3 regions of the Pseudoalteromonas sp. SR45-1 genome follow, and region 2 is predicted to be linked to each of the others. Evidence: predicted binding sites of a transcription regulator. Region 2 holds the regulator's gene; each other region holds the start of a gene.

Region 1 (10,404 bases), on a different contig from region 2:
TGGTAACCTTCCTTATCGTGCAAACGAAGGTGTGGTTCGTGCATTATTTGAAGAACAAGGCAAAGTATTCAATGTTCGTTTATTAAAGGATAAGAATACTGGCAAACGTCGTGGCTTTGGTTTTGTTGAAATGGCGCAAGCTGATGCAGACAATGCAATTGCTAACTTGAACGATAGCGAGTTCCAACAACGTACTTTAAAGGTACGTGAAGCAAAACAAAAACAAGAAGATGATTCTAATGCTCTACGTACTGAGACGGATCAGTCAGTGTAACTAGCTTTACCGCTAGCTTATTGCTAAACACATCAGCCGTTGCATAATATTGCAGCGGCTTTTTTATGTCTGTTTGTTTATCCATACATAAGTTAAGTTGGTTAAGTAGGAAGTTGACTCTATTTGCTATCGCTACACCTGAATCAAGTAATTTTACATTCCCTTCAAAGTACTGACTAATCGGCCCTGCTAATATCGGAAAGTGCGTACACCCTAGTACAAGTACATCTATAGTTTTATCTATATGTAGTTCATCGAGTACTTGATACAACTTATTTGTATCTAAAAAGCCTGTAAAAAAGCATTCCTCAGCTAACGTTACTAATTCAACACTGCTATAAAGGTTAACGATTACATTACGTGCATGTTCAGCAATTAATGTTTTTGTGTATGAACTGGCGACCGTTGCCGGCGTGGCTAACAAGCCAATATGATTTGAGCGTGTTAATTCTGCCGCAGGCTTTATTGCTGGCACAACACCTACAATAGGAATATCCGTAATTTGGCGAACAGCGCTGAGTGCAGATGTAGAAGCTGTATTACACGCTATTACAATTAAATCGACGTTAAGCGTGTTGGCTTTGATGAAATGAATAAGTGAACATAATCGGTTAATTATAGTTTGTTGGGATTGAGCACCATAAGGTAGTAATGCATTATCCATAAAATAGCTGTACTGAGCATTGGGGATACTTTGCTTGATATGTTCAAGTACAGTAGTTCCACCAATACCTGAATCAAAGACCATTATATGCGCTGACAAACTACCGTTCCTACTTTACTTTAAGATCGGCAGTTTGCCATGAGGTTTTTATAAAAGAAAGTAGTTTAACTTTGCGTGGCTTCTAAATCAGTAAGCCTGTCGGCTGCTGAATTTAACTGATTAAGGTTTTCGAACATAGACTTTGTATAATCTACTAACTTATCTATTTGTTCCTGATCTTGATTTAACCATTGGAGAATGCCAGCTAGCTGATTTTGTAATCCAAGCTCACCCGCTTTTTCAAAAGCATTTTTAAGGTCGTCATTAAAAGGGGCTAACCCCTCTGCTACTTGTTTTTCTGGTGCTGGTTTATATTCTTCATAGCTTTTAACTGTTGCTATTGTTTTTGTTTGGCGTAAATCCATAGAAAAAGCCACCAGCTGATCGCTGTCTAAACTCAGCTCTTGCGCTTGTTCAAATGCTTCATCTAAATCACCACCAAAAAAGGTTTTACTTAAATCTTGTAAGTCTTCCATCATCGCATTAATAGCTTCTTGCTCTTGCTCGTTTAAGTCACCATTTACCGACATCGAAAATGATACCTGTCGAGATTGCGATGATGAGCTTGCAAACGACTCACTATTACTATTTTGCTGATAGCCACTTGCCGATTGAGATTCAAATACATCAGCAAAGCTAATACTTACCTCATCGCCTTCTGCTGTAGTAAATTTATACTCTGCATTACTCGTCATACTGACGTATTGGGCCTGGCTTATATTTACGCTGGCAGGTTGTGGGTTAAATAACGACTCTTCAAACTTATCCAGCCCATTGTAAATTCCCTCTTTGGACTTATTAATGCCCTCTTCCATGTCATCATTAAATACGCCTGTACCTTTGAGTTCATCAACAGCGTCATCAATCCCTATTTGGACTCCTTTGCGCGCATCGCCTAGCATATCTTTGAGCTTTTCGTCATCAGCGCCGTTAGCTTTTGCTTTATTTACAGCACTACTTACAAAATCGAGTACGTTTTTTACTATTTCATCAAAATCAAATAGTGGTTTATCTGCTTTTTTTTCTGCGATAGGTAATCCAAGCTGCTCAGCCATTTTATCGCCAAGCACCTTTGCGGCCAACTCTCGGCCTCGTTGTTGATAGCTATCTTGAGGAGACGTAATTGTAGGTTGCTGTATATCAGCTTTATTATTGAATTTATTGATGTTGTTGTTTGGCGTAAAGCCATAATTACCTATTTTCATGATTCGTCTCCTAAGCGTGCGTAGTTTATTATCGGCTATAACAACAAAAACTAAAGTACAATGTTCAATAAAACAGCATAAATGCTAGCCAAAACTAGACAAATACGCAGCGCTCCCTACAATAGCGCCGATAAACAGATCTTAGATAAGGTAGTAGCGTTAATGGCAGTTATTAAAATAGATACCACACAGTACCAAGCGCAGTTAAGTGAAAAAGAGCAGCGAATTAGTACGCAGTTTCAACGTTTTGGTGTGGAGCAATTAGAAGTATTTAGCTCAGAGCCAACTAACTACCGCCAACGTGCTGAATTTAGAGTATGGCACGACGGTGATGATCTGTTTCACATTATGTTTGATCAACAAACAAAAGAAAAAATCCGTGTTGATACATTTGACCCAGCAGCGCCTCTAGTAGGTGAAATAATGCAGGTGATGATTGAAAATCTTAAGCCTTGTGAAATATTACGCCGTAAGTTATTTCAAATCGATTACCTATCAACGCTAAGCGGTGAAATTTTAGTAAGCTTGCTTTATCACAAACCACTGGATGATGAATGGTTAAGTGAAATTAAAGCACTGAAAGAAAAGCTTAGCAGTAAATACAAAATTGACTTTATAGGTCGTGCTCGCAAACAAAAAGAAGTACTAGGTGATGACTTTGTAACTGAACGTTTAACAGTTAATGGGCAAGAGCTTATTTATCAACAAGTAGAAAATAGCTTTACTCAGCCTAATGCAAAAGTAAATATTAATATGCTGGAGTGGGCACAAGATTTATGTAAACCACTTAAAAATGATTTACTAGAATTGTATTGTGGTAACGGTAACTTTTCAATTGCATTAGCAGGTTCTTTTAATAAAGTATTAGCGACGGAAATATCAAAATCATCTGTTCACTCTGCTCAATACAACATTGCTAAAAACAACGTAGAGAACTTAGATATTATTCGTATGTCTAGTGAAGAGTTTACTCAAGCAATGAATGGCGAGCGTACTTTCTCTCGTTTAGATGGTATTGATTTAAAAAGCTATGACTGCCAAACCATATTAGTTGATCCACCACGCGCGGGCATGGATGAATTAACGTGTGACTTAGTGGCTAACTACGAAAGCATAATTTATATATCCTGTAATCCTGAAACTCTTGAGCGTGACCTTGATCACTTAACACGTACGCATAACGTTAAGCGCTTTGCTATATTTGATCAGTTCCCTTATACGCATCACATTGAGTCGGGCGTTTTCTTACAGCGCAAATAAATACGTTCAGTAAACGTTACCCATAAAAAAAGCTCCTTAAGGAGCTTTTTTTTGTTTTAGCTAAACTTACTTGTTAGCTAAGTAATTTATTAATTTGCTAATGTCTTCAGGTTTAGTAATACCCGACTCACGACCTAGGTTTAATTTGTACTTACCATTTACAATAAAGGTAGGTACGCCACGTAGTGCGCCTTTTTCTTTAAAGTAGTCTTGGTCGCGTTTCATTTTAGAGCTCAGCGTACGTACCGAGAAGCTTTTAAACAGCTTATCAAACTTATCACCATCAACGCCCTGCGCTACAAATATATCTTTTACATCTGCAAGCTCATTAAATTTAGCGCGCTTTGTATGGATATGATTAAAGATTGCAGAAATAATCTGATCTTTTTGTGGAAGCACTTCAGCTGTCGCCAGTGCTTGGCTCATCATCTGTTGGTTTTCTGGGTCACGTACACCTACAAAATCAACATGGCTCTTTTTAAATTTAACGTTTTTATCAAGCTTAAGCTTAAACTCACCAATTAGTGCTTCCATGTTATTACATGCAGGGCAGTAAAATGAGAAGAACTCTTTAACCTCTGGCTTTTTAGTTGCACGCTCAGAAACTACGTCGTAATGCACGCCTTCTTCATACGTTGCTGCAAAGCTTGTTGCTGCCATAGGAAGTAATATTGCAAGCAAACCTGCTTTAACTAATTTAATCATTATTATACTCCGAAATTTATAGTGCTAATAAAAACGCTACTAACTCATCAAGTTCTTTTTGATTTTTGATGGTGTTGAGGTTTATTTTATATTTATCGTTAACAATAAAAGTAGGTACACCTGTAAGTGCGCCTAATTTTGAATATTTATTCTGTTTGTTTTGCATTGCTTGCTCAGCTGAAATAACAGGCATGCTTGCAATCTCTTGATCAAATGTTGCGCTATCAATACCATTTACTTCAAGTAATTTTTTAACGTCTTTCATTTCAGTTAATGGTGCACGTTGAACATGGATACTTTTAAAAATTTGATCGCTAATACTTTGCGCCTGACCATGCTGCTTAGCAATTAAGTAGGCAAAGCTTAAATTACTTTGTGCTTGTGGTGACACGCCACCTAAAAAGTTAACGTGGTTTTTAATAAACTCAGCGCCTTCTGGCAAGCCTTTTTCAATTGCTTTTGCTACTGGTTCAAACTTAAAGCAATGTGGACAGTAAAATGAGAAAAACTCGGTTACTTGCGGTGACTTGCTTTTGTCTACATCTATAACAGTGTATTGATTATCAACTTCAAACTGTGCAGCAAGTGCTGCAAATGGTAAACATAAAAGTAATAAACTCAGTTTTAATTTTTTAAGCATTTGTATCTCGTTGTACTTGTCTTTAAATAAAATATTACGGCAATAACTTTAACGGTGCTTCTTGCAATGCTGCAAGTTGCTCTTTCAGTGCTAAAATTTGTTGCTCCCAGTATTTGTCATCAGCAAACCATGTAAAGTTCCGCACAAAAGCAGGATCACTCCATCGTTTAGCTACCCATCCCATATAATGAATAATACGCATTGCTCGCAGCGGTTCAATTAATTTGAGTTGAGAGTGATCAAAATCACAAAACTCTTCATACGCATTTACAAGGGTGTCTAACTGTAACAGTTGCGTCGCTCTATCGCCACTGAGCATCATCCATAAATCTTGGATTGCAGGACCTTGGCGGCTGTCATCTAAATCAACAAACATTAGCGCATCACCTGCCCATAAAATATTACCAACGTGGCAGTCACCATGTAAGCGAATACTTTGCACATCTTTATACTGTTTTTGCGCCTGCTCTATCACTAAATCTAAAATAGTATAAAAGGCAGTATTTATTCCCATGGGCACTAAGTTACTTTTTTGAAGATGAACTTTGGCTGTATGCAAATACTCCTCGCAGGTAACTGTTGGCCTATAAGTAAAAGGTTTTGTTTTAGCTACTTGGTGCATACGGCCAATCAATCGCCCCATTACATCAAGCTGATCTAAATTATCAACCTCAAATAAACGCCCGCCTACACTTGGAAACAACACAAACAAATACCCTTCGTGTTCAAATAAGCTTTGTCCATTATATAAAATAGGGGCAACAACGGGTACTTCTGCATCCGCTAGTTCAAATGCAAAGTCATGCTCTTCTTGAATTTGCTCTTTACTCCAGCGCTCTGGGCGATAAAACTTCACTACGTAACGCAGGCCATCATCCGCTTTAAATTGGTACACTCTGTTTTCATAGCTATTGAGCGCCAATAAACCAGATTCGGCGTACACACCTACGCTTTCTATTGCATCGAGTATTAGATCAGGTGTTAAGTCAATAAAACTAAATTTACTCATACTCTTCTTATATAAAATAAAAGCGGGTTATATACCCGCTTTTGTTAATTGCTATATCAACTTACCTAATTAAGGTAAGTTGCGATTATCGCGCTTTAAAAAAGTTACTCGACTGCGATATTGTCTCCTCCGGCTCATCTACCGGTGAAAGCACAAAGTTAAACTCAGTCATCGGCGCCTTCAAATTATAAGGGTCCATTACAAGTGACAATGGCACGTTATGAGATTCCCCTGCCTGCACAGTAAATGACTGCTTACCAATATACTTAAAGTTATCTAACCCTTGTACTTTAATATTAAAGGTTTGCTCGTACTGCGCTTTATTAATTACCTTTAATGTATAGGTGTTCTCTACTAAACCATCAAAATCGACACGATATAATTGGTTTCGGTCACGAATAATATCAAAGTCCATTGTTTTACGCAGTGCTATATTAGCGACAAGCGCTCCCGTAAGCACAACAAGTATGACCGTGTAACCAATAATTTTAGCTCGCAGTGGATTCGTTTTATTTTCTGGGGTTTCGAGATTTCGCTCTGTCGTATATGAAATAAGCCCACGCGGGTATTCCATTTTATCCATTACGCCATCACACGCATCAATACATGCACCACAGTTGATACACTCAGCTTGTAGCCCATTTCTAATATCAATACCTGTTGGGCACACTTGAACGCACAAGTTACAGTCTATACAGTCGCCTAGTTCTAAATCTTTATGGTCTACTTTACGTGAACGAGGACCACGGCTTTCACCTCGGCTTTCGTCGTACGTTACGGTGTATGTGTCTTTATCAAACATAGCTGATTGAAAACGAGAGTAAGGACAGATGTGTAAACACATAATTTCTCGCATCCAACCGGCATTACCATAAGTACACGCAGCAAAGAAAATAATACTGACTAGTGCATAACCACCTACATCAAACGTTACAAAGTCAGGGAGTAACTCCCTTATTGGCGTAAAATAACCCACAAAAGAAATTGCGGTATACAACGAAAACAATACCCAACTAGTATGCTTTGCCGTCTTACGCCAAAACTTATCAAAATTCATGGGTCGTTGATCGAGTTTTTTACGTTGATTAGCCGTGCCTTCAAGCTTTTCTTCGAACCAAATAAAAATAAAAGTCCAAACAGTTTGCGGACATGTATAGCCACACCACACCCGTCCATAGAAGGTGGTCACTAAAAACAACGCAAATGCTGCCAACATAAAAATAAACGCTAATATAGTAAAATCTTGAGGCCATAGCGTTAAACCAAAAATATTGTATTTTTGACCAATTAGATCAAACAGCACAGCTTGCTGGCCATTAAAATTAATCCAAGGTAGTAACATAAACGCAAGCAGGCCTAAAAAGCCAATGCGCTGTCTAAGTAATTGATGTAGGCCTTTTACAGCACGCACATAAATACGATTTCGGGGATTGAACCTATCATCTTGACGGCTTAAATCCGGTTTTTGGATTTTCACCTCTACAGGGATATTCTTTACTTTAATTTGCTTGTCCATCGAAGTTCCTCAACGCCGCTTGGAAATAAAAATCCAGCAATACTCAAGTACTCTATACTTAAAGTTAGCAAGTTACTTGCTAGGCATATTTACTTTAATAAATTGCCTTCTCGAATACTTTCAGATATTTCAGAAATATCTGACTGCTGTTAATCATTATAACAATGTTGGTTAAAATTACTGGCATAGATTGCTAATAATTTATTCATCCCAGTTACTTGCTTTTAAAATGCAGTTTATTACACTGCATGGTAATTCAACCCTACTTAGATCAAGGTTTATGTATCCATGAAAAAATTTATTATTTTGGTAGTTGTGATCCTTGCCTTTTTTACAATTGATCACCCACTTATAAAAGAACCTCGCGAAAGGTTACTAGGTGAAGGCATTGGCTTTTTAAGTGATGCAAGCAAGGTCAACAGAAGCCCCGCTGCAAATATGGCGAAAAATAGGATCAGCAGTCAACTTAAACTATCTGAATCTGAAGGTGAATATGTAGAAAAAACGTTTACAACAGATGACTCTGTTCAGTTATTTCACCTACGCTATTGTCGTGAGCGTGACTTAAACCTTTATTTTTATGACGACCGTTTAAATACGGTATGTAAAATAGTGACTGAAGCATTAGAACAAAAGCGAGCAAAGTAGTGGATTTTTCAGGATTAAATAAAAAAGCAAGCGACTCATTTCATAAGCAGCGCAATATGCTCAAGCAATTAGCGCAAGGCAAAACATTAAAGTGTGAGAAGTGTAATGGGGTTTTAACACTTGATTTAGCCACCAGCGAGCCTGGTAAAGGCATAGTAAAGTGCAAACAAGGCTGTACGGATATTATATTAGAGCTAGGCACTTAGATTAAACTAAGCGCCTAGTATTAATAATTACTCTTCCCAACTCTCGTCGGTTATCAAGCCGCTATTAATTGCGACCACTTCAATTAGTTCAGCAAACCCTAATGCAAAGTCACCCATAGATTCATACTGATACTGACACAAAGCTTCTATTGTCATGTTATTTTGTTTGGCAATCTGAGCTATTGCTAGCTGGTCAAGTGCAAAAAAGCTTAGTGTGCTTAACGCACTTTCTAGTGCTTGTTTAAAATCAACGTCTAATTGCGGTGCATTTAACAAAGGTTCTGCATAAGCTTTCGTTGCAACTAAGAAGCCTTTACTCCACGACTTACAAAATTCAGCATCAAATGTGTCTGGTAATTTATATCCAGTTTCGAACACCTGCTCACTAATTTTGTGATAAAGCGCCATAAACAAAAAAAGCATTTCTTCATCTAAATCATTAGCTGTGTTTGGCAATATCTGCTCAAGCCACTCATGCACATCTAATGGGTTGGGCGAACAAATTACACCAAATAAATAGCCTTGGCTTTGTACAAGGGTCATTGCTTGAGATTGGGTATTTAAAAATGAGCTGAGCTGCTTTGCGTGCAACTCAGTAAATTGGGGTATTTGCATTAAAACTCTTTATATTAAAACATTAAAAGTTGAGCGGATAGCGACCTTGGTTATCTGGTCGGCCTAAAAACTTAACCGCATCATGTACATCTTTAGGTAAGCTGGCATCTGGTTTTACATAACCTGCCACTCTGAAGTCGAAATTAGCTTTAAGTGTAGCATCTGCCTCAAGGCCAAGCGTATTATCTGGGTCAATTAATATAGCAACATCACCCGACTTACAGCTTAACTTACCAGCTAGAGGACCAATATTAAACCATCCATTTAAGCCTTGAACATCAATATTAGGGCTCGCTATTTCACCTTTTAGTGAATCACAATAAGGTGCGCCTGAGCTGTATTCATCAAGTTCTAATATCACACGCCCTTTAGCGGTAACAGGCAGAGGAAGTTGCACACGTTGCATTGCACGCTCTACTGTTGAGCGCACTAGGGCATCAGTCACTATTACTTTTTTATTAAAAAACCCATAACTTACATCTGCGTAACCCGAAATATCACTGCGTTCTCGTGGATTACCAAATTTTATGTTCGCATTTAGTTTGCCTGTAAATAATTTCCAGCCTGCAATATCCCAACGCACATTATTTAACTGCTCACCATCAAAACGAACTTGCATCATTTGACCTTGCCAAACAGTGCCTACAGTTTGCCCAACTTCTAATTGCTTTGGAAAATACGGCTTTGCTATATCAAGCGCAATACTGGCTGGTAATTTAATAATACAAAACACAATAAAACTAATTAAAAAGACAGCCGATAACGTTATTATTTTTTTCATTAATTAATTCTCTAATACTAAACGGCTTACGCGCACATAGCCTGATTTATCATCGCGACTTAAATCTAAATTTTCAATTTTTAAACCATGCTGATTTACTAGCTCATCTAGCCATTCTATTAACTGATTAAACTCTACTGAGTCGAGCGTCAAACGAAGTGAATCACTACTGGGCTGCATTTTACTAATATTGATTTTATAGCGTCCACGAGTAGAGTTTACCACTTGGCTTAAGTTTGTATTGCTAGCAACACTGGTGTTGCCTGCAGCCTTTAGCTTAACAATACTGTCATCAACCCAAGCTAATAGCTCTTGTTGTTTAATTTGAGATTGCTGTGCTTTTTCTATCGCGTTATTTAATGGCCTAAATATTCCCATTACTAAAACAAAAATAATAAACACACCACCAGCGACCATTACCAATTGTTGTTCTTGCTCTTTAAGCGAACGCCACTGTTTCATTAACTGCTTTTTCATACTGCACCTCGCAGTTTAATTTCACCTACGACATAATCACCGTCATTATTTAAAGACCCTTGCTCAACAGTTAAACCTTGCTTTTCAAGTATGATTTTTACTTTACCAAAAGTTTGGAAGTCTTTAGCCCGTGCACGAATGCGCAGCTCATTGCGACGTTTGTCATAACGAAGTGTTTCAGGTGTAAATTCGCTGACTTGCGAAAATACATCAACCAAATTAGTCGTTAAGTCTAAAAAGCCGGATTCACTTGAGCCTTGTATTTTATCTAACGCGCCTTTAATTTGGCTTTTAATTAGATTAGG
Region 2 (10,404 bases):
AATCGCTACAATTATGCGCTTAGCACTTAACGTTGCCAGTACTCGAGTTGTGTTACTTGAAGGCCATAATGGTGGTGACTCTGCCGGTAAAGTAATTGAAGCGTTTGGCTCAGTTGTTATTGGTGGTAACTACGCTGTTGGTTTGGTTGTGTTTTTAATCCTGATCATTATTAACTTTGTAGTAATTACTAAAGGTGCTGGTCGTATTTCTGAGGTATCTGCGCGTTTCACCCTTGATGCAATGCCGGGTAAACAAATGGCAATTGACGCCGATTTGAACGCAGGCTTTATCAGCGCAGAACAAGCGCGTGACCGCCGCGAGGAAGTAACTCGCGAAGCTGATTTTTACGGCTCAATGGATGGTGCGAGTAAATTTGTAAAAGGTGATGCGATTGCAGGTATTGTTATACTAATCATCAATATTGTTGGTGGTTTATTTGTCGGTATGATCCAGCACAATTTGAGTTTTGGCAATGCAATGGAAGTATATACATTACTTACCATTGGCGATGGCTTAGTTGCTCAACTCCCTTCTTTACTGCTTTCAATTGGTACCGCGATTGTTGTAACACGCCAAAATGAGTCGCTCAATATGGGGGACCAATTTAAGAAACAACTAGGCAACGAAAAGTCACTCTTTATTGCATCTGGTATTTTGATCATCATGGGCTTAGTGCCTGGTATGCCGCATATTGCTTTTTTAAGTTTAGGTGCGTTACTGGGTTACTTAGCTTACTACACACAGCAAAGTAAATTAAAAGCTGCTGCGGCAGAAGCTGAAGAGGCCGCTAATGGCGGAAGCGTTGCAACGGGTGTTGCTAATAAACAAGAACAAAAAGAACTAGGCTGGGATGACGTTCAGCAGGTTGATGTAATTGGCTTAGAAGTCGGTTATAGATTAATTCCGTTAGTGGACCAATCACAAGGTGGTGAGCTACTTAATCGTATTAAGGGGGTGCGTAAAAAGCTTTCTCAAGAGCTTGGTTTTTTAGTGCCGCCGGTACATATACGCGACAACTTAGAGCTTGACCCTAACGCTTACAGAATAAAACTAATGGGGGTTTCAACCGGTGAAAGCGAGCTTAAGCATGGCGACGAGCTAGCGATTAACCCAGGACAAGTATTTGGTCCAATTAAAGGGGTTGAAACAAAAGATCCTGCGTTTGGCCTTGATGCCGTATGGATCAAGCCTGATCAAAAAGATGAAGCACAATCACTAGGTTATACCGTTGTAGATTCAGCCACGGTAGTTGCCACTCATATTAGCCAGTTATTAACTAACAGTGCAGCGTTATTACTAGGGCATGAAGAAGTTCAAAACCTACTTGATATGCTTGCTAAAAGCCATCCTCGCTTAGTGGAAGGACTAGTACCTGATGTATTGCCATTAACTGCTATTGTAAAAGTACTACAAAATTTATTAAATGAAGGCGTGGCTATTCGCGATATGCGCTCAATTGTTCAAACCCTTGTTGAGTATGGCCCACGTAGTCAAGACCCTGATGTATTAACGGCTGCAGTGCGTATTTCACTGCGTAGATTAATTGTTCAAGATGCGGTGGGAATGTCATCAGAAATCCCTGTCATAACCTTGGCGCCTGAGTTGGAACAGATGTTGCATCAGTCATTACAAAATGCAGGCGATGAAGGTGCCGGTATTGAGCCAGGACTTGCAGAGCGACTTCAAGTGTCATTGACACAAGCGCATCAAAATCAAGAAATGGCCGGCGAACCTTCTATATTGCTAACGTCAGGAATGTTACGCACTGTGTTATCTCGTTTTGTTAAGTACACCATTCCAGGATTGAGAGTGATGTCTTATCAAGAGGTACCAGACGAAAGACAGATCAAAATTGTAAGCTCGGTAGGCCAACAATAAGATTTTAACAGGGGTTGAATCATGAAAATTAAACGTTTTTTTGCTAAAGATATGCGCACAGCACTTAAAGAAGTTAAAGATGAGTTAGGTGTTGATGCGGTTATTATGTCAAATAAAAAACTGGCTAACGGTGTAGAAATTGTAGCGGCAGTTGATTATGACAAAGCAGCCCCTAAAGTAGCAGCGCAACCACAACGCCCTGCAGAGCCGCGTACTCAGGCGCCACAACAAAGCATGCATAACTTTGTAAAACCAGAGCCACAGCGTGCCAAGCCTGAGCCTCAAGCAAAAGTTGCTGACAGCCTACAAGCATTATTAGAGCGTCAATCACCGCGTCCTCGTTCTCCTGAGCTTGCATCGATGTTTTCACAATCGGGTATTGATACTACTGTTAACTATCAAGAATCTGATATGGGGCAGCGTACTAAAAATATGTTTGCTCCTGAAGCTGCTGCGCCAGTTCGTCCACAAACTCAAGCGGATAGCTTAGGTTTTGATGATTTAGACCGCGACTTTGATGATTTAGATAGCCCAGTAACCACTCGCCAACAAGCACCTAATAATGAAAGCGAAGAAATGACAACAATGCGTGAAGAAATGAACGCAATCCGTCAATTATTAGAACACCAAGTATCAGGCTTGATGCAGCAAGATATGGCGCGTCGCGATCCAACACGCGCTTGTATGGTTGACCGTTTAGTCGGTATGGGTATCGATAAAGAAGTAGCACAGCAAATGGCATGTTTTGTACCTGATGATGTGTCTCGTAAGCAAGGTTGGAAAGCATTGTTAACTATGGTCGAAGATCAAATGCAAACAACCAATAATGAAATACTTCGCCAAGGTGGTGTATATGCGTTAGTGGGTCCAACAGGTGTGGGTAAAACAACGACTGTTGCTAAGCTTGCAGCTCTAGGCGCACAAAAATATGGTGCCGATAAAGTGGCGTTAATAACCACTGATACATACAGAATTGGTGCTTATGAACAACTTGCAACATATGGTCGTATTATTGGTTGTGGTGTTAAGCAAGTTAAAGATGCTAATGAATTAGCTGAAGTTTTATATCATTTACGAAATAAACGTCTAGTATTAATTGACACAGCAGGTATGAGCCAGCGAGATTTACGTTTAACTGAGCAATTAAACACGTTAATGCGTAACCAACGTGTAGATATTCGCAGCTACTTAGTACTTAGCGCGACAGCACAAATTAATGTATTGCAAGAAACTGTACGTCACTTTAAAAAAGTAAAGTTAAGTGGCTGTATTTTCACTAAGTTAGACGAATCATTAAGTTTGGGTGAGATTATTAGTATTGCGATTCAAAATCGCCTTCCAATAGGGTATCTTACTAATGGTCAACGAGTACCAGAGGATATTCGTGTTGCAAATGCTGAGAAACTAGTTAAAAAGGCTGAGCAATTATATTTAAAAAGAACAAAAGAACAACATTCAAGGCACCAAGCAGTGGCGCCAAGCACAGTAGGGATGTATGATTAACACAGTATTAGATCAAGCAAGCGGCCTGCGCAAAATGAGTCAAAACAATAACAACGGCGTAAAAGTTATCGCTGTAACCGGTGGTAAAGGTGGAGTAGGGAAAACAAATGTTTCTCTAAATACAGCTATTGCACTTGGGCAGCAAGGTAATCGAGTATTAGTGCTGGATGCTGACTTGGGTTTAGCAAACTGTGATGTGATGCTTGGTTTACGTGTAGAGCGTAACTTGTCACATGTCTTGTCTGGTGAATGTGAGCTTGATGAAATTTTAGTTGAAGGCCCTGCAGGAATTAAAATTGTACCCGCTACATCGGGTTCGCAAAGTATGGTTGAATTATCACCATCTGAGCATGCTGGGCTAATTCGTGCGTTTAGCGAATTGAATACCGAATTTGATATTTTAATTGTAGATACAGCTGCTGGTATTTCAGACATGGTACTGAGCTTCTCGCGTGCAGCGCAAGATGTAATGGTTGTTGTATGCGATGAGCCGACATCAATCACCGACGCTTACGCACTTATTAAAGTATTAAGTCGTGAGCACGGCGTTTATAAATTTAAAATTGTTGCCAATATGGTGCGCAGTATGCGTGAAGGCACTGAATTGTTTGCAAAGCTATCTAAAGTTACCGACCGCTTTTTAGATGTATCAATGGAGCTAGTAGCAACGGTTCCTTATGATGAAAATATGCGCAAAGCAACACGTCGTCAAAAAGTAATAGTAGAGCTCTTTCCAAATTCGCCAGCCGCTCTTGCGTTTAAAACGCTGGCAACAAAAGCAGTTAAATGGCCAATACCCAACCAACCATCTGGGCATTTAGAGTTTTTCATTGAGAAACTAGTAAACGGTTAATTATGACAACACTGGTGAATAGAGCTATGGGATATCAATCAACACAAAATTTAAATGTGATTGTTGAGAAGCATGCATCACTTGTTAAAAAAGTGGCATGTCATCTAATTGCTCGATTACCACCTAGCGTTCAACTTGATGATTTAATTCAATCAGGAATGATAGGTTTAATAGAAGCTTCGAAAAACTTTGATGCAACAAAAGGCGCAAGCTTTGAAACTTTTGCAGGTATTCGTATTCGCGGTGCTATGCTTGACGAAATGCGCCGTGGTGATTGGGCTCCTCGTTCAGTTCACCGTAAAAACAGGCAAGTTGCAGAAGCAATTACTGAGCTCGAAAGTAGTCTGAACCGCGAACCAACGGACATAGAAGTTGCTGAAAAACTTGAAATTTCGCTCAATGAGTACCATCATATTTTAAATGATGCGAATACGAGTAAAATATTAGGCATTGAAGACCTTGGTGTAGATGAGGATGTTATTACTCCTGTAGGCCAAGATTTAGCACAAGATAAACCTTTTAATAATGTTAAAAATGATAGGTTTAATGAGTCTTTGCTAAGTGCAATTAAGTCATTACCAGAGCGTGATGCAATGGTGCTTTCTTTGTACTACAACGATGAAATGAATTTAAAAGAAATAGGACATATACTCGATGTAAGTGAATCGCGTGTAAGTCAGATACATGGTCAGGCGATGATTAAGCTTAAAGCTAAAATCAATGACTGGATAAATTAGTAGTAAGTAAACAAAGGTTAATACCTCACTGGGGGATGTTTTGGATAAAAACATGAAAATTCTTGTAGTTGATGATTTTTCAACGATGAGACGCATTATAAAAAACCTGTTACGTGACTTAGGTTTCACTAACGTTCAAGAAGCTGATGATGGGTCTACAGCTTTGCCTATGTTGCAAAATCAAGTGTTTGATTTTGTAGTTACGGATTGGAATATGCCTGGAATGCAGGGTATTGATCTTTTAAGAGCAATACGTGCAGACGAGAAGTTAAAACATATCCCTGTATTAATGGTAACGGCAGAAGCTAAAAAAGAACAAATAATAGCTGCGGCGCAAGCTGGCGTGAATGGTTATATTGTTAAGCCATTTACGGCTGGAACATTAAAAACTAAATTAGAAAAAGTATTTGAACGCTTAGGCTAATGATGGGGGAGAGGCTTATGCCAGCACCAGCTGCGCCTCAAATAACGTTAGAACAAGCTCGTCAGCTCGTTGTTTTTTTAGAAAATGATGAGCAAGACAAAGCAAATCAGTTGATTTTAGAGGCTGCATCTAAAGAGCAGTCTGAATTATTTGCTGAAGTTGGAAAGTTGACTCGTCAACTGCACGAAGCCCTTAAAAGTTTTGAGCTTGATACTCGCTTAACTGATATAACGACAGATGCGATTCCAGATGCTAAAAAGCGGCTTAATTATGTTATAGAAATGACAGAAAATGCGGCTAATAAAACAATGGATGCAGTGGAGGCCAGTTTACCTATAGCCCAACAGTTAGCGGACGAAATATCTCATATCAAACCGACATGGGATCGTTTAATGAGCCGCGAGATTGAGCTTGGTGAGTTTAAGCAACTTTGCCATAGCATCGATAAGTTTATGAACAACTCTCATCATAAGACTGATGAGCTTCAAAACTTAATGACAAATGTATTAATGGCTCAAGACTATCAAGACTTAACAGGTCAAGTTATTCGCCGTGTTATTGAACTTGTTAGGGAAGTAGAAGAAAGTTTACTGCATCTTTTAACTGCGTTTGCTGAACAAGACGACAGTAACAGCACCGCGAATAAAGTAGAACAACAAAAAATAAAAGAACCAGTTGCCACACAAACTTTAGCAGGTCCTGAAGGCCCTATTATTGATAAAGAATCGCGTAATGATGTTGTATCTGATCAAGATGAAGTTGATGATCTTTTATCAAGTTTGGGCTTCTAAGAGGAGAGTAACTGCATGTTTGAAGTTGATGAAGATATTTTACAAGACTTTCTTGTAGAGGCTGGAGAAATCCTAGAGCTTTTATCTGAACAGTTAGTTGAGCTGGAAAATAATCCAGAAGATACCGAGTTACTAAACGCTATATTTAGAGGTTTTCACACTGTAAAAGGTGGTGCAGGCTTTTTAGCTATGACAGAGCTTGTTGATGCTTGTCACGGTGCTGAAAACGTATTTGATTTACTACGTCAAGGCGTGCGAACAGTCAACTCAGAGTTAATGGATGTTATTTTACAAGCACTAGACACCATTAATGAGATGTTTGCGACTATCCAAAACAGAGACAAGCCTGAACCTGCAGATCCTGAATTACTTCATACTCTTCATATCTTAGGTCTACCTCCAACAGAAGCCGAAGCCACTGAAGCCTCTTCACAAACAGAGGTTGAACAACCTCATAATGAAGTGGTGGATACACCGGTAGCTGATGATGAAGATCCGTTTGCATTTGATGAACTATTTAGCGGAGCGCCTTCGGTTAGCGATGCTGAAATAGATGAAATCACTGAAGACGAATTTGAAAGCTTACTTGATGAGCTGCACGGTAAAGGACAAGGTCCTGCAGTTGAAAAACCAGTAGCAAGTAGTAGTGATTTTAGTGGTGATATTACTGATGATGAATTTGACAGCTTATTAGACGAGTTACATGGTGTTGGCAGTTTTGGTGAAGTTACGAGCAAACCTGAACAAAATGATGCCAATAAAACACCTGTAGAATCTGCTATACCAGCTGTAAATACAGTTAATTCATCAGATGATGAAATTAGTGATGACGAATTTGAAGCGCTTCTTGATGAACTTCATGGTAAAGGCACTGCTCCTAAATCGATAGAAAGTGCGCCAGCTGCAAAACAACCTGAACCTGTTTCACCGCCAGCTAAACAAGTGAGTGAACCAGTAAAAAAAGCTGAGCCAGCTAAAGCTCCTACTCCAAAACCAGTAGAAAAAGCGCCAGAGAAGCCAGTAGCTAAAGTACCACCAGCAGCAGCTCCAAAAAAATCAGCGCCACCAGCAGCAGAGACCACTGTTCGCGTAGATACAAAACGACTCGATCAAATTATGAATATGGTTGGTGAGTTAGTTCTTGTACGAAATCGTTTGGTTAGTTTAGCGACTAACTCAGACAGTGAAGCGATGGGTAAAGCAATCTCTAACTTAGATGTGGTGACTGCGGATATTCAAGGTGCGGTTATGCAAACGCGAATGCAACCAATTAAGAAAGTATTTGGTCGCTTCCCTCGCGTTGTACGCGACTTAGCACGTAGCTTAAATAAAGATATTGATTTAAAGCTTATTGGTGAAGAAACCGATCTAGATAAAAACTTAGTTGAAGCACTTGCCGATCCGCTTGTGCATTTAGTTAGAAACTCAGTTGACCATGGTATCGAAATGCCCGCTGTCCGTGAAGCTGCAGGTAAGTCTAGAACAGGTAATGTTACTTTATCAGCATCTCAAGAGGGCGACCATATTTTGCTAACCATCAAAGATGATGGTGCAGGTATGGATGCTGAAAAACTGAAAAAAATTGCAATTAGTAAAGGCGTACTCGATCATGACCAAGCGAGTCGACTTTCTGACACCGAAGCATATAACCTGATTTTTGCACCTGGCTTTTCTACAAAAGAAGAAATATCTGATATTTCAGGCCGTGGTGTAGGAATGGACGTAGTTAAAACTAAGATCACGCAACTTAATGGCTCAGTAAGCATTCAGTCTGAACTTGGTGTCGGTACTATTTTAGAAATAAAAGTACCACTTACCTTGGCTATATTACCGACATTAATGGTCGTTGTTGGCGCACAAACATTTGCGTTACCACTGGCTGGTGTTAGTGAGATATTCAATTTAGATTTAACGAAGACGAATGTAGTTGATGGGCAATTAACAATTATTGTGCGTAAAAAGGCGATACCGTTATTTTACCTTGAGCATTGGTTAGTAAAAGACTCAGATCGTTCTCAGCGAAAATCTAAAGGTCACGTCGTTATTGTACAAATTGGTACGCAACAAATTGGTTTTGTTGTTGACTCATTAATTGGCCAAGAAGAAGTAGTGATTAAGCCGCTTGATGCGTTACTTCAAGGAACGCCAGGTATGGCAGGCGCTACAATAACTTCAGATGGCGGCATTGCACTGATTTTAGACGTTCCAAACATGTTAAAACATTACGCAGGCTAATAATAAAGTAGGTATATATTTAATATATACCTACGCATAAATTTAATAAGAGAGCTAAATGGCCGTTAAAGTTTTAGTTGTTGATGATTCAAGCTTTTTTCGCCGTAGAGTAAGCGAAATCCTTGAGCAAGATAGCGATATACAAGTTATAGGCTTTGCTGTTAATGGCAGAGAGGCTGTTGAGAAAGCAGCTCAATTGCGTCCTGACATGATCACCATGGATGTCGAAATGCCTGTGCTTGATGGTATTAGCGCAGTTAAAGAGATAATGGCGAGTAACCCAACTCCTATCTTAATGTTTTCATCACTTACACGTGATGGTGCAACGGCAACGTTTGATGCGTTAGATGCTGGCGCAATGGATTTTTTACCGAAAAAATTTGAAGATATTGCACGCAATAATGAAGATGCAATTAAGCTTTTGCAAAGTAAAGTAAAAGATATAGGACGAAGACGTTTACCGCGAACATTTAGAGCGGCAACACCAGCTACACCAGTCATTTCAACGAAACCAACAAGTTCACTTTCGCAAAGAACAAGCACATCAACAACTCAAATCAAGCAGCCTGATAGAAGCTTTCAAAGAGCTGCGCCTGTTGCATCGACAAGTTCAAATGTTGCCTCAATGCGAGCAAGTGGAAAACAATATCAACTTTTAGCTATTGGTACTTCTACAGGTGGTCCTGTTGCTCTGCAAACTATATTGACTCAATTGCCTGCTAATTTTCCTCACCCTATTTTACTTATTCAGCACATGCCCGCTGCATTTACACCTGCGTTTGCAGCGCGCTTAAACGGTTTGTGCCAAATAAAAGTGAAAGAAGCACAACAAGGCGATCGCTTACAACCAGGAACTGCTTATTTAGCGCCTGGCGGGCAGCAGATGATGGTAGAGGGGCGTGGAGCAAATAGAACGCTGCGCGTATTTGAAGATCATAGCGAGAGAATAAGTTATAAACCAAGCGTAGATGTAACCTTTGCTAGTGCAGCTAAAACGTATCAAGGCGATGTACTTGCTATTGTTTTAACAGGTATGGGCGCTGATGGTCGTGATGGTGCAAGAATGTTAAAACAAACGGGGGCAACTATTTGGGCACAGGATGAGAAAAGCTGTGTCGTTTATGGAATGCCCCAAGCAATTGCTAATGCGGGGCTTTCAAGTGAAAGCTTAGCATTGAGCGATGTTGCAGCACGTATAATGAGAGAGGTAGGTTGTGGATAAACTCTCAATATTTGGACTATTGGTAGCACTTAGTGCAATAGGTTTAGGTTATTCTTTAGAAGGCGGTGTTATTTCAGCTTTATTTAATGGCCCTGCGCTTATTATTGTACTTGGTGGCACGCTTGGCGCTGTTATGTTGCAAACCTCTGCTAGCACATTCAAAAAAATGCTAAATATGAGCTCGTGGGTTTTTGTTGCACCACAATACGATATTGAAGACGCAATAGAGCAAGTTAAACGATGGTCTCATAAAGCACGTCAAGAAGGTTACTTAGCGCTTGAGAATGAAGCCTTAGCTCACCCAGATGCCTATGCAGCAAAAGGTTTAAGCTTACTTGTCGATGGCTGCTCAGAGCAAAAACTACGTGACACGCTTGAAATTGATTTACTGCTAGAGCGCGATCGTTTGCTTGAAGCCGCGCGTGTTTATGAAGCAATGGGGGGTTACAGCCCTACCATTGGTATTTTAGGTGCGGTGCTTGGCTTAATACAGGCAATGTCGTTTATTACCGATCCACAAATGCTTGGCGCCGGCGTTGCAACGGCATTTATTGCGACCATTTATGGTGTTGGTTTAGCTAATTTATTGTTTTTACCTATGGCAAATAAGTTAAAACAGCGTGTAGAGCAAAAAATGCTTTACCATGAAATGCTTGCTGAAGGCGTTATTGCAATAAGCATAGGTGAAAGCCCAGTAAATATAGAATTAAAGCTTGAAGCCTATCGTGTAGAGCGCCCTAATTTAGTGGACGAATAACAT
Region 3 (10,404 bases), on a different contig from region 2:
CAGTAATAATGCTGTCTTGGTTCGTATTATAAGTTTGCCCATCTCTGTTTATTGCCACTTTATTTGAAATAACAATACCGCCAATTGAGGTTGTACTGTTATCGAACGTTGTATAACTATTACCCGCTTTATCAAAAGTTACACTTTCGATAGTTTGACTTGCATTATAGTTGCCAATTTCTGTGTTAAGTTGTGAACTTAATCGACTAATTTGCCCAGTTGTTTCACCTGCAGTGCCCGGATTACTACTTACAGCAACACCTAGCAGCGCCATATTAGCGGTATCACTATCTGAAATATCAGCCATCTCATTTTGTATACCCAGTTTAGTAATTGACTCAGGTTTAATTGTTGAGGTAACTAAATCAGGAGTGATATCGCCGCTCTCACCTGAAAATATATTGCTGAACACAAGAACAGCATCATTTGATTTTTCAGCTACACGTAAGTCACTACCTTCAAGGCTAATATCAACTGGGTTACCAAGCATTGTTGCTGGACCGGCAATACTTCGTGCAACGCTTACTAAGCCCTCTGCAGTTGAAGCATTATTAATTACAAATAACGAACCATCGGTTGCGTCTGAGGCACTGCCTACATCAGACAAAACAAGTTTATTAGTATTTGAGTCATAAACAATGCCGTGAATATTTACAGATATTTGCGTGCCATCATTATTACTTGGAGTAATTGTGCGGCTTGGCATTGCGGCAAATTCACCACCAACAAAATTATCATAAACGGCTACATCACCATTTGTTAGTGCTACATAAAGGCGGTCGTTAGATTCATCATAATCAACATCCCACGGCGCCGCTTCTGTAATAGTTGTGCCTAAAGGCGCTGCATCGCCCGCGGCTGTAGCGCCAAAAGTCGTTACTTGCATAGCGCCAAAGTCAGCAATAAAAACAAGGCCACTCTTTTGTGCTACAGCTATTCCTTTAGGGTTTACCAGTGTTGTGTTAGTACCTGTTATTTCGCGATCTGTATTAGCTGTATAGGTTGCGCCGTCACTACGATTTGCAAGCTGGCAAATAGTTTTAATACTGCCATTTTCGCTGTCGCTTGCTTGCAATAAATTACCTAAGCTATCAAATGCAACGCCTTCGTTAGCTGTTGTATTAAAGGTTTTTAGTTTAGAGGCGTTTTGGTTAATTAAATCGATAGTGCCTGTATTGCTCTCGCCATTGTTTGCCAAAATTAATGTGGCTGATGCAAAACCAGGGTTGCCATTTGTACCGTCGGTACCGTTTTGTCCATCGGTGCCTGCAATACCATCTACGCCGTTTTCACCATCGTCTGAGCTACAGCCTGTAATGCCGATTAATACTGCAAGTGTTAAAGCTGAAAAACTAAGCGTGTGTTTAAGTGTGTTTTTTTGTGTTGAATGAGTTGTTAAATTAGCTTTATTCATCATTTTTACCTTTTAAATATTCCATCAAATGTAGGTAAATAACGCGCTTGCTCATAAGGCATAGACTAAGCGGCACCGATTATTTACATGTTAACCTCATATCAATAACGGCTATAAAATGAAACTGGATGCAAAAAAGTTAAAATTAAAAACAAAAAAAGGAGCCTTGAGGCTCCTTTTTAATAAACTAAGTAAATAGCTTAAGCGATAAACGCCTTAATAGCGTTTAATATTCCTTGCTCGCCTAATCCCATTTCATCGTGCATTTCATCTTGCGTGCCGTGTTTAATAAACTCATCAGGAATACCTAAGTTAAGGATATTAATATCAGCTTTTTGCGTTGCCAAGTATTCATTAACTGCAGAGCCAGCACCGCCAGCAATCGCGTTATCTTCAAGCGTAACAAAGGTATCGTGGCTAGTAGCAAGCTCATTTAAAAGTGCAGTATCAAGTGGTTTAATAAAACGCATATTAACAAGCGTTGCATCTAATTCGTTAGCTGCAAGCTGGGCGTTTTCAAGTAATGTACCGAACGATAAAATGGCAATTTTACTGCCTTTCTTAATTGTATCTGCCTTACCTATTTCAAGCAGTTGCATAGTGCTTTCAATGTCTGCAGTACCTGCGCTACCTCGAGGGTAACGAACTGCAACAGGGCAGTTTTCTTTATAACCGGTGTATAGCATTTGGCGGCATTCGTTGGTGTCGCTTGGTGCCATAATTACCATATTTGGAATACAGCGCATAAAGCTTAAATCGTACGCACCTTGGTGAGTTTCACCATCGGCTCCAACAATACCAGCGCGGTCAATGGCAAATAATACAGGTAAGTTTTGCAGTGCAACATCATGTATTAATTGGTCATACGCACGTTGTAAAAAGCTCGAGTAAATAGCAACAACAGGTTTTAAACCTTCACAAGCAAAACCAGCTGCTAAAGTAACAGCATGCTGCTCTGCAATGGCCACATCAAAGTATTGATCTGGAAACTCTTTAGAAAAACGTACCATGCCAGAGCCTTCGCGCATTGCTGGCGTAATAGCCATTAACTTGCTGTCTTGCTTTGCCATGTCGCATAACCAATCGCCGAAAACTTTTGAAAAAGTAGCAGCGCTAGGTTTAGATTTAGGCAGGCTAGTTGTGCTCGGATCGAATTTTGGTACACCATGGTAGCCAATAGGATCGGCTTCAGCAGGTTTGTAGCCCTTACCTTTTTGCGTTTTTATATGTAAAAGCTGTGGGCCTTTTAAATTACGCATATTACGCAATGTATCTACAAGCATGTTTACATCGTGACCATCAATTGGGCCTATGTAATTTAGGCCTAATTCTTCAAAGAAGGTCCCCGGGATCATCATGCCCTTAATGTGCTCTTCCATTTTACTGGCAAGTTGCTTTACCGGAGGCACACCTGAGAGTAACTTTTTACTGCCTTCACGAATGTTAGTATAAAAGCTACCTGATAAAATTCGGGCAAAGTGATTTGTTAATGCGCCAACATTTTCTGAAATCGACATTTCGTTATCATTTAAAATAATAAGCATGTCTGATTTTACATCGCCTAAATGATTCATCGCTTCAAATGCCATGCCTGCGGTGATAGCTCCGTCACCAATAATGGCTACAGATTTTCGACCTTTGCCTTCTTTTTGGGCGGCAATAGACATACCTAAGGCAGCTGAAATAGAGGTGCTTGAATGACCTACGCTAAACGTATCGTATTGGCTTTCATCGCGAAAAGGAAAAGGGTGCAAACCGTCTTTTTGGCGAATAGTGTGCATTTGGTCGCGACGACCTGTAAGGATTTTATGTGGATAAGCTTGGTGACCCACATCCCAAACTAGGCGATCGTCTGGAGTGTTATAAACATAATGTAGCGCAACGGTTAGTTCAACCGTCCCTAAACCAGACGCTAGATGACCGCTACTTTGCGATACTGAGTTGAGTAAATAATCGCGCAGCTCATTGCTAAATGCAGGGAGTTTGTCTTGCGCTAAGTCACGCAATTGGGCTGGCTCGTCAACCAAATTAAGTAATGGATACTTGCTACTATCAAGTGTCATGGTTTTATATATATCCTTCGCTAACATTAATTCATTCAAAGCTTTTACGAATAATTAATGTTGAGTAATAATGTCAGTGCTAATTGCAATACGTATGAGCAAAAATTAGTGGTCACGCTCAATTAGGTAATTTGCTAGCGACGCAAGAAGTGTTGTGTCAGCATCTATATTTGCCAACGCTTCATGGGCTTGTTGTATTAAATTTTGCGCCTTTTCTTTAGCGCCTAGCATACCTAATAACGCCGGATATGTCGCTTTATTCGCGGCAATATCGGAGCCTTGTGGTTTACCTAAAGTAACCGTATCGCCTTCAACATCTAAAATGTCGTCGTGTACTTGAAACGCCAGCCCTATAGCATACCCAAAAATGCTTAAATTTTCTAAGGTTTGTTGATCTGCCTTTTCACTGCACAGTGCACCAAGTGTAATTGCACAATTAATTAAAGCTCCGGTTTTTAGCTTATGTATTCGCTCAAGCTCTTGTACGGTAATTACTTTATCTGTTGCTGCTATGTCAAGACCTTGTCCGCCTACCATGCCCTCAAGGCCTGATGCGTTGGCAAGCGTAGCAATCATTTTTACTTGTGTTTGCGACGAGCATGTAAATTTGTGATTCGCAATAAGCTCAAAGGCGAGTGTTTGTAGGGCATCACCGGCTAAAATTGCATTTGCCTCGCCAAATTCTATGTGGCAAGTAGGGCGGCCACGGCGTAAGTCGTCATCGTCCATAGCGGGCAAATCGTCATGAACTAGCGAATAGCTATGGATACACTCAATTGCAGCTGCAAGTACATGTAAGTCTTGCTGGTTTGCACCGAGCATTTTACCTGTGGCATAAACTAAAAATGGACGTAATCTTTTACCGCCATTAAATAATCCATACTGGGTGGCGTTCTTGACTGTTTCTTCAGTATCGAGAGGCTGTTTAAAATGCTGTTGTAAGGTCGCTACTACATCTTTTTGAGCACGTTCGATATAATTATTTATGCTCACAGCTATTCCATATCATTATCAAAATTCGTAAGAACTGACTTTTCGCCATTCCCCATCAAAATTGATACTTTTTGTTCTGCTTGCTGTAATTTACCTGATGAAGCACTTGCTAATGCAATTCCACGCTCAAATTGCTTTAACGATTGCTCAAGCGATAAGTCACCTTGTTCCATGTCACTAACGATTGTAGATAATTCTTCTAGTGCTTGTTCGAAACTTAAGTTTTCAGGTTTTTTAGTCGCCATCTTTATTTCAGCTTACATAATAAATTTAGGGGTCAATTTTAGGGGGAATGCTAAACTAGGTCAAAGGATGATATTGGTTTTTTACTTTTATAACGTTAAATTATATTTCAAGTGTATTAATAAAGCCTTAATAGCGGTCTGTTAGTTTAATAAATCAATTGATAATTAGGTAGCCCTTATAACTTGATCTAAAATAGTGCTAAAGGCTGCTTTTTATGTTTATTTATAAAAATGGCTTAAGCAATTCAATATGTTGCCGATAAGCAGTTAATAATAAAAGTTTATGATAAGGCCATTAAGCATGAAACTTCTGGAGGAAATGTGGATTTAGCAACCATAATCGGGATCCTAGGCGCAATTGGCTTAATTGTCATGTCTATGTTTATGAGTAGTAGCGGTGAAATGGCTATGTTTGCCGATGCTCCTTCTAGTGTAATTGTATTTGGTGGTTCACTTTTCATTGTTTTATCAAATTTCACCATGTCGCAGTTTTTGGGTATAGGTAAAGTTGTTGCTAAAGCGTTTATGTTTAAAATTGAAACGCCAGAAGAGCTTATTGAAAAAGCAGTAGAACTTGCTGATTCAGCTCGTAAAGGGGGCTTTTTAGCACTCGAAGAAGCTGAAATCCCAAATCCATTTATGCGCAAAGGCGTCGACATGCTTGTTGATGGCCATGACGCAGATGTTGTTCGCGCCACACTTCAAAAAGACATCTCTTTAACCACTACTCGACATGAAATGGGTGCAGGCTTATTTAAGTCATTAGCCGATATTGCACCAGCAATGGGAATGATTGGTACTCTAATTGGCTTAGTTGCAATGTTATCTAACATGGATGACCCAAAAGCAATTGGCCCGGCAATGGCGGTAGCGCTTTTAACAACTTTATATGGTGCGTTTTTAGCCAATGTTGTGGCAATTCCTATTCAGGTAAAACTTGAACTGCGTAAAGACGAAGAAGCTATGAATCAGCGTTTAATTTTAGATGCTATTTTAGGTATACAAGATGGCCAAAATCCAAAAGTTATCGAAGGTATTTTGAAAAATTACTTAGCTGAATCTAAACGCAAAGTAGATACCGAGGAGTAATTATGTCTGATCAAGAGTGCAAATGCCCACCACCAGGCCTACCAGCATGGATGGGAACGTTTGCCGATTTAATGTCACTGTTAATGTGCTTTTTTGTACTCTTGCTTGCGTTTTCAGAAATGGATGTACTTAAGTTTAAACAAATTGCGGGCTCTATGAAGTTTGCTTTTGGTGTGCAGAATAAAATTGAAGTAAAAGATATCCCTAAAGGTACCTCTGTTATTGCTATGGAGTTTACCCCAGGCAAACCAGAGCCAACCCCAATAGAAACCATTCAGCAGCAAACAGTCGAAATGACTCAACAAATGTTAGAGTTTCAGGCTGGAGATGAAAGCTCAGCTGGCGGCAGGCAAGAACAACGCGGGGATAAACGTGGTGGCGAATCTCGTAGTACTTCTCAAGAGCAATCGTCAGAGCAAGCAACTTCAGCGGCCGATCAGGAACAAACTAACGAGCTCGTTAAAAAAATCGCGCAGCAGCTTGAAAAGCAAATAATAGATGGTGCAATTGAGCTTGAATCTTTAGGGCAGCAAATAATTATTCGTATTAGAGAGAATGGTTCATTTCCTTCGGGTAGTGCATTTTTACAACCTAAGTTTAAACCCATAATTCAAGATATTGGTGTACTGTTAAAAGATGTACCTGGCGAAATAACTGTATCTGGCCATACCGACGATTTTCAGGTATCGAATGAGCTATATATTAATAATTGGGACTTATCGTCAAAGCGAGCTGTAGCTGTAGCAAGCGAGCTGCAAACGGTGCAAGGGTTTGATAAAAACCGCATGATGGTAGTGGGGCGAGCTGATACTCGTCCACTTGTTCCAAACGATTCAAATGAAGATCGCCGAAGAAACCGTCGAGTAGAAATATCAATCCTGCAAGGTAAGGCTAAAGAGTCTGCTCCTATTGATGTGCGCTAAGTTATTGCTTGTGTTATATTTCACTATGTTTGTTTTGATTTAAGGTACTTAATTGCCTTAAGTATCTTGGCAATTTCGTCATTTTAGCTTACAGTACATTTCCTTAACATATGTAATGGAGTGCCTGTGAAAATAATCAATAAATATTGCGACATGCCGGGTAATGGTGATGGTACTGATGACGATAAAAAAACAAAATAGGGCAGAGTATTTTGCCTGAATGGTTTTTATATATTGTTAGTATTTTAAGCAAAAGCTGGGTTTTAATGCTAAGTCCGGCTATTTTTATATTTTTTGTATTTAAAGATCGCCTAGCCTTTCGATTTGTATTACTTACCGCAGCTTTTTTCCTCTTTGGTAACCTAACTGCTTCAAGCCTACGAGCGTTTGATGACATTTATATTTATCGTTATTTAGTTTGGGCGATCACAGATATTATTTGGATGGCACTTATAGCTTACTGGGGTATAAAGGATAAAGTTTATTTATGGCAATGTGTTATTGGGCAACTAGTTGTTATTGGCGCACCTATATTACAACTATTCCGATTAGTTGACCGCCATTTGTGGGATTTAGCTTACAGTACCGTTATTTATCAGACCCTAATGCCATTTATCAATATTGCCACGGTGGTTGTATGCTATTTACCTTTAATTATCCTTTTCACTAAGCAAGGTAGTGTAAAGTCAAAAATAGAAAACTCCCCACCTTCAAAATAGCTGTGCTAAACTACTGTTTATATAAACAGTGAGTGAGCGACTCCCATGAAACTCTACATTGCAGAAAAACCATCACTAGGCAGAGCAATTGCTGATGCCTTACCAAAACCACATAAAAAACATGATGGTTATATAGAAGTCGCTAATGGCGATTGTGTATCGTGGTGTATTGGGCATTTGCTAGAACAAGCAGAACCCGATGACTATGATGAGCGCTTTAAAAAATGGCAGTTTGAACACTTACCTATAATACCTGAACAGTGGAAGTTAAAAGCCAAAACCAAAACTCGCAAACAGCTCACTGTTTTAAAAAAATTAATTAAACAGGCCTCGCAACTTATTCACGCTGGCGATCCAGACCGTGAAGGCCAGCTACTAGTCGATCAAGTAATAGAAGAAGCCAAAATAAGTCAGGCTAAAAAGCAAAGTACGCAACGTTTACTCATTAGTGATTTAAATTTGTCCGCAGTAAAAAAATCACTGGGTACTATGCGTTCTAATCGAGATTTTATTCCGTTAAGTGTATCTGCTTTAGCGCGCTCTCGTGCTGATTGGCTATTTGGTATGAATTTAACGCGTGCATATACGTTAGCAGGGCAAAAAGCAGGGTTTGGTAATGTACTTTCGGTAGGGCGAGTACAAACCCCTATTTTAGGTCTTGTTGTTAATAGAGATAACGAAATAGCGAACTTTGTATCTAAGCCTTTTTACGATGTATTGGCGCATTTGCTTACTCCTGATAATCAACCATTCATAGCTAAGTGGGTTCCAAGCAAAGCATGTGAGCCACATCAAGATGAAGAAGGGCGAATACTTAACAAAGCTCTTGCAGAAAATGTTGCTTCACGTATTACAAAGCAAAGTGCTGAGCTTACTTTACTCGACCAAAAACAAAAAAAGCAAAGTGCTCCATTACCTTATAATTTATCTGCTCTGCAAATAGATGCCGCTAAAGCATTTGGTATGCCAGCTCAAAAAGTATTGGATATTTGCCAAATACTTTACGAACGTCATAAACTAATTACTTACCCACGCTCAGATAATCGTTATTTACCTAAAGATCACCATCAAGAAGCATCTGCTATTTTAAAGGCAATAAGTGCAAATGGGGGGCAAAGCAGTGAATTAGTAAACGGGGCTGATGTAAAAAAGCGTAGTAAATGTTTTAACGATTCAAAAGTAGCTGCCCATCATGCCATTGTGCCTACGGCTAAGCAGTTAAAGTCAGCGAGTTTGAGCGGTGACGAAGCAAAGGTATATCAATTAATAAGCCGTCATTACTTAATTCAGTTTTATCCCGACTATATATATAACGAAACTAAAGCTGAGGTAATTATTGCTGGTGGGCTTTTTAAGGCAAATGCAAAGCAAGATGTAAGCTTGGGTTTTAAGGTGTTAATGGGTAAATCTGAATTAAAAGATGAAGCCTCGCTACCTCCTTTAACAAAAGGTATGCCTCTTTTTTGCGATAAAGGCGAAGTAGTCGAAAAGCATACATCACCCCCTGCTTATTTTACCGATGCCACATTGTTGGCTGCGATGACGGGCATTAGCCGTTATGTTAAAGATCCACAAATTAAAAAAGTATTAAAAGACACTGATGGTTTAGGTACGGAGGCAACACGTGCGGGAATAATCGAGTTGCTATTTAAGCGGCGTTTTTTAAAACGTGAAGGTAAGTCAATTAGAGCGACCGAAACGGGACTTGCTCTTATTAGCGTATTACCACAAGGTTTAGCGAGTCCTGATTTAACCGCAAAGTGGGAGTCGAGCTTAGGTGATATTGCACAGCAGGCAATGAGTTATCAGCAATTTTTACAGCCTTTACTTGCTGACCTAAATGGGTTTGTTCAATTAGCAGCAAACTGCGATAGCAATGCATTTGCGAAGTTACCAAAAACCTCACCTAAAAAACGTTTTGCTAAACGAGGTGGAAAAGCGACCTTTAAAAAGTCGAGTTATAAAAAAAGCTCTGTTGCTAGTTAGCAACAGAGCTTTTTTATTAAACGATATTACTCAACCTGAACTCTGTTTGAGATAGATTTATTATCCAGAACTCAGGTTACTTATTAAATAAAGCAACAGCAGCGTTACTCATTGCTTTTATTCCAGTAGGAATAGCAACTTTATAATCTGGTGCAAATTTACTAGAGTGTAGAGAAGGGAGTACCTCACCTGTTTTTATTGAATCTGCATATTGTGCTTGGTTTACGCCTCCTAGCCAAAAGAGGGTGATAGGGATATTTTCATCGGTGCGCCCGTATAGGCCAAAATCTTCACCCGCCATTACAGCTTGTGTTTCAAGTACATTAGTATCGCCAATTGCGCTGGCAATAGAGTTTCTAACAATGTCTGTTTGTGCAGGGTTATTATAAGTAGATGGAATCGATTCATCTTCATGTACATATATTACAGGGTAGTTAGATTCATTTAAGCCAGCACTTTGTGCAATACCTGCGGTGATTCGTTTTATTGCTGCTATTTGAGCGCTTCTTACATCGGGGTTATAGCTTCTAAGAGTGAGTTGTAGTTTTACTTCATCCGAAATCACATTATGTTTTGAGCCACCATGAATAGACCCCACTGTAATCACAGAAGGCTCAAGCGGTGAAAGCTCTCGGCTTGTGATTGTTTGCAAAGCAAGTACAGTGCGTGCAGCTATAACCACTGGGTCTATAGTTGTATGAGGGTAAGCACCATGACCACCTTTACCTTTAATTGTAATATCGACAGAATCTACACTTGCCATCGTGTATTCATTTTTCATTGATACCTTACCAGCGGGGACGCTAGCGCTTACATGTAAAGCAATTATATGATCAGGTTTTGCATATTTACTAAATAGTCCTTCGCTTAACATCGCTTTAGCACCCCCACCTACTTCTTCTGCAGGCTGTGCAACCATCATTAATGTACCTTGCCACTGTTTTTTATGAGCAATTAACTGCTCTGCAGTTC

What was found. The regulator FliA, encoded in region 2, starts transcription of late flagellar genes. The targets are predictions, from matches to a motif close to CTAAAGNTNNNNNNNNNNNNGCCGATA.
Region 1: H5089_RS19755 (DUF5610 domain-containing protein) is a predicted target of FliA. The motif match lies at 2,272-2,298, and genes of this name have one in related genera.
Region 3: pomA (flagellar motor protein PomA) is a predicted target of FliA. The motif match lies at 4,951-4,977, and genes of this name have one in related genera.

The regions. Positions count from the first base shown of each region.
Region 1 covers NZ_JACJDR010000028.1:15,290-25,693, reverse strand. Annotated here, with positions in the region: gene H5089_RS19765 (RNA-binding protein) at 1-274, shown strand, start outside; gene murI (glutamate racemase) at 237-1,037, opposite strand; gene H5089_RS19755 (DUF5610 domain-containing protein) at 1,103-2,242, opposite strand; gene trmA (tRNA (uridine(54)-C5)-methyltransferase TrmA) at 2,405-3,502, shown strand; gene H5089_RS19745 (thiol:disulfide interchange protein DsbA/DsbL) at 3,569-4,207, opposite strand; gene H5089_RS19740 (thiol:disulfide interchange protein DsbA/DsbL) at 4,224-4,847, opposite strand; gene H5089_RS19735 (serine/threonine protein kinase) at 4,882-5,856, opposite strand; gene ccoG (cytochrome c oxidase accessory protein CcoG) at 5,942-7,372, opposite strand; gene H5089_RS19725 (hypothetical protein) at 7,661-8,020, shown strand; gene H5089_RS19720 (hypothetical protein) at 8,020-8,226, shown strand; gene H5089_RS19715 (UPF0149 family protein) at 8,254-8,841, opposite strand; gene H5089_RS19710 (type II secretion system protein N) at 8,864-9,622, opposite strand; gene gspM (type II secretion system protein GspM) at 9,626-10,099, opposite strand; gene gspL (type II secretion system protein GspL) at 10,096-10,404, opposite strand, start outside.
Region 2 covers NZ_JACJDR010000017.1:47,461-57,864, forward strand. Annotated here, with positions in the region: gene flhA (flagellar biosynthesis protein FlhA) at 1-1,879, shown strand, start outside; gene flhF (flagellar biosynthesis protein FlhF) at 1,901-3,382, shown strand; gene H5089_RS16260 (MinD/ParA family protein) at 3,375-4,235, shown strand; gene H5089_RS16265 (RNA polymerase sigma factor FliA) at 4,262-4,972, shown strand; gene cheY (chemotaxis response regulator CheY) at 5,013-5,396, shown strand; gene H5089_RS16275 (protein phosphatase CheZ) at 5,414-6,187, shown strand; gene H5089_RS16280 (chemotaxis protein CheA) at 6,203-8,422, shown strand; gene H5089_RS16285 (chemotaxis response regulator protein-glutamate methylesterase) at 8,481-9,644, shown strand; gene H5089_RS16290 (flagellar motor protein) at 9,637-10,401, shown strand; gene H5089_RS16295 (flagellar motor protein MotB) at 10,403-10,404, shown strand, end outside.
Region 3 covers NZ_JACJDR010000005.1:219,575-229,978, forward strand. Annotated here, with positions in the region: gene H5089_RS07540 (hypothetical protein) at 1-1,414, opposite strand, end outside; gene dxs (1-deoxy-D-xylulose-5-phosphate synthase) at 1,615-3,477, opposite strand; gene ispA ((2E,6E)-farnesyl diphosphate synthase) at 3,583-4,470, opposite strand; gene H5089_RS07555 (exodeoxyribonuclease VII small subunit) at 4,473-4,715, opposite strand; gene pomA (flagellar motor protein PomA) at 5,037-5,804, shown strand; gene H5089_RS07565 (flagellar motor protein MotB) at 5,807-6,727, shown strand; gene H5089_RS07570 (hypothetical protein) at 6,940-7,446, shown strand; gene H5089_RS07575 (DNA topoisomerase III) at 7,492-9,432, shown strand; gene H5089_RS07580 (M20 family metallopeptidase) at 9,509-10,404, opposite strand, start outside.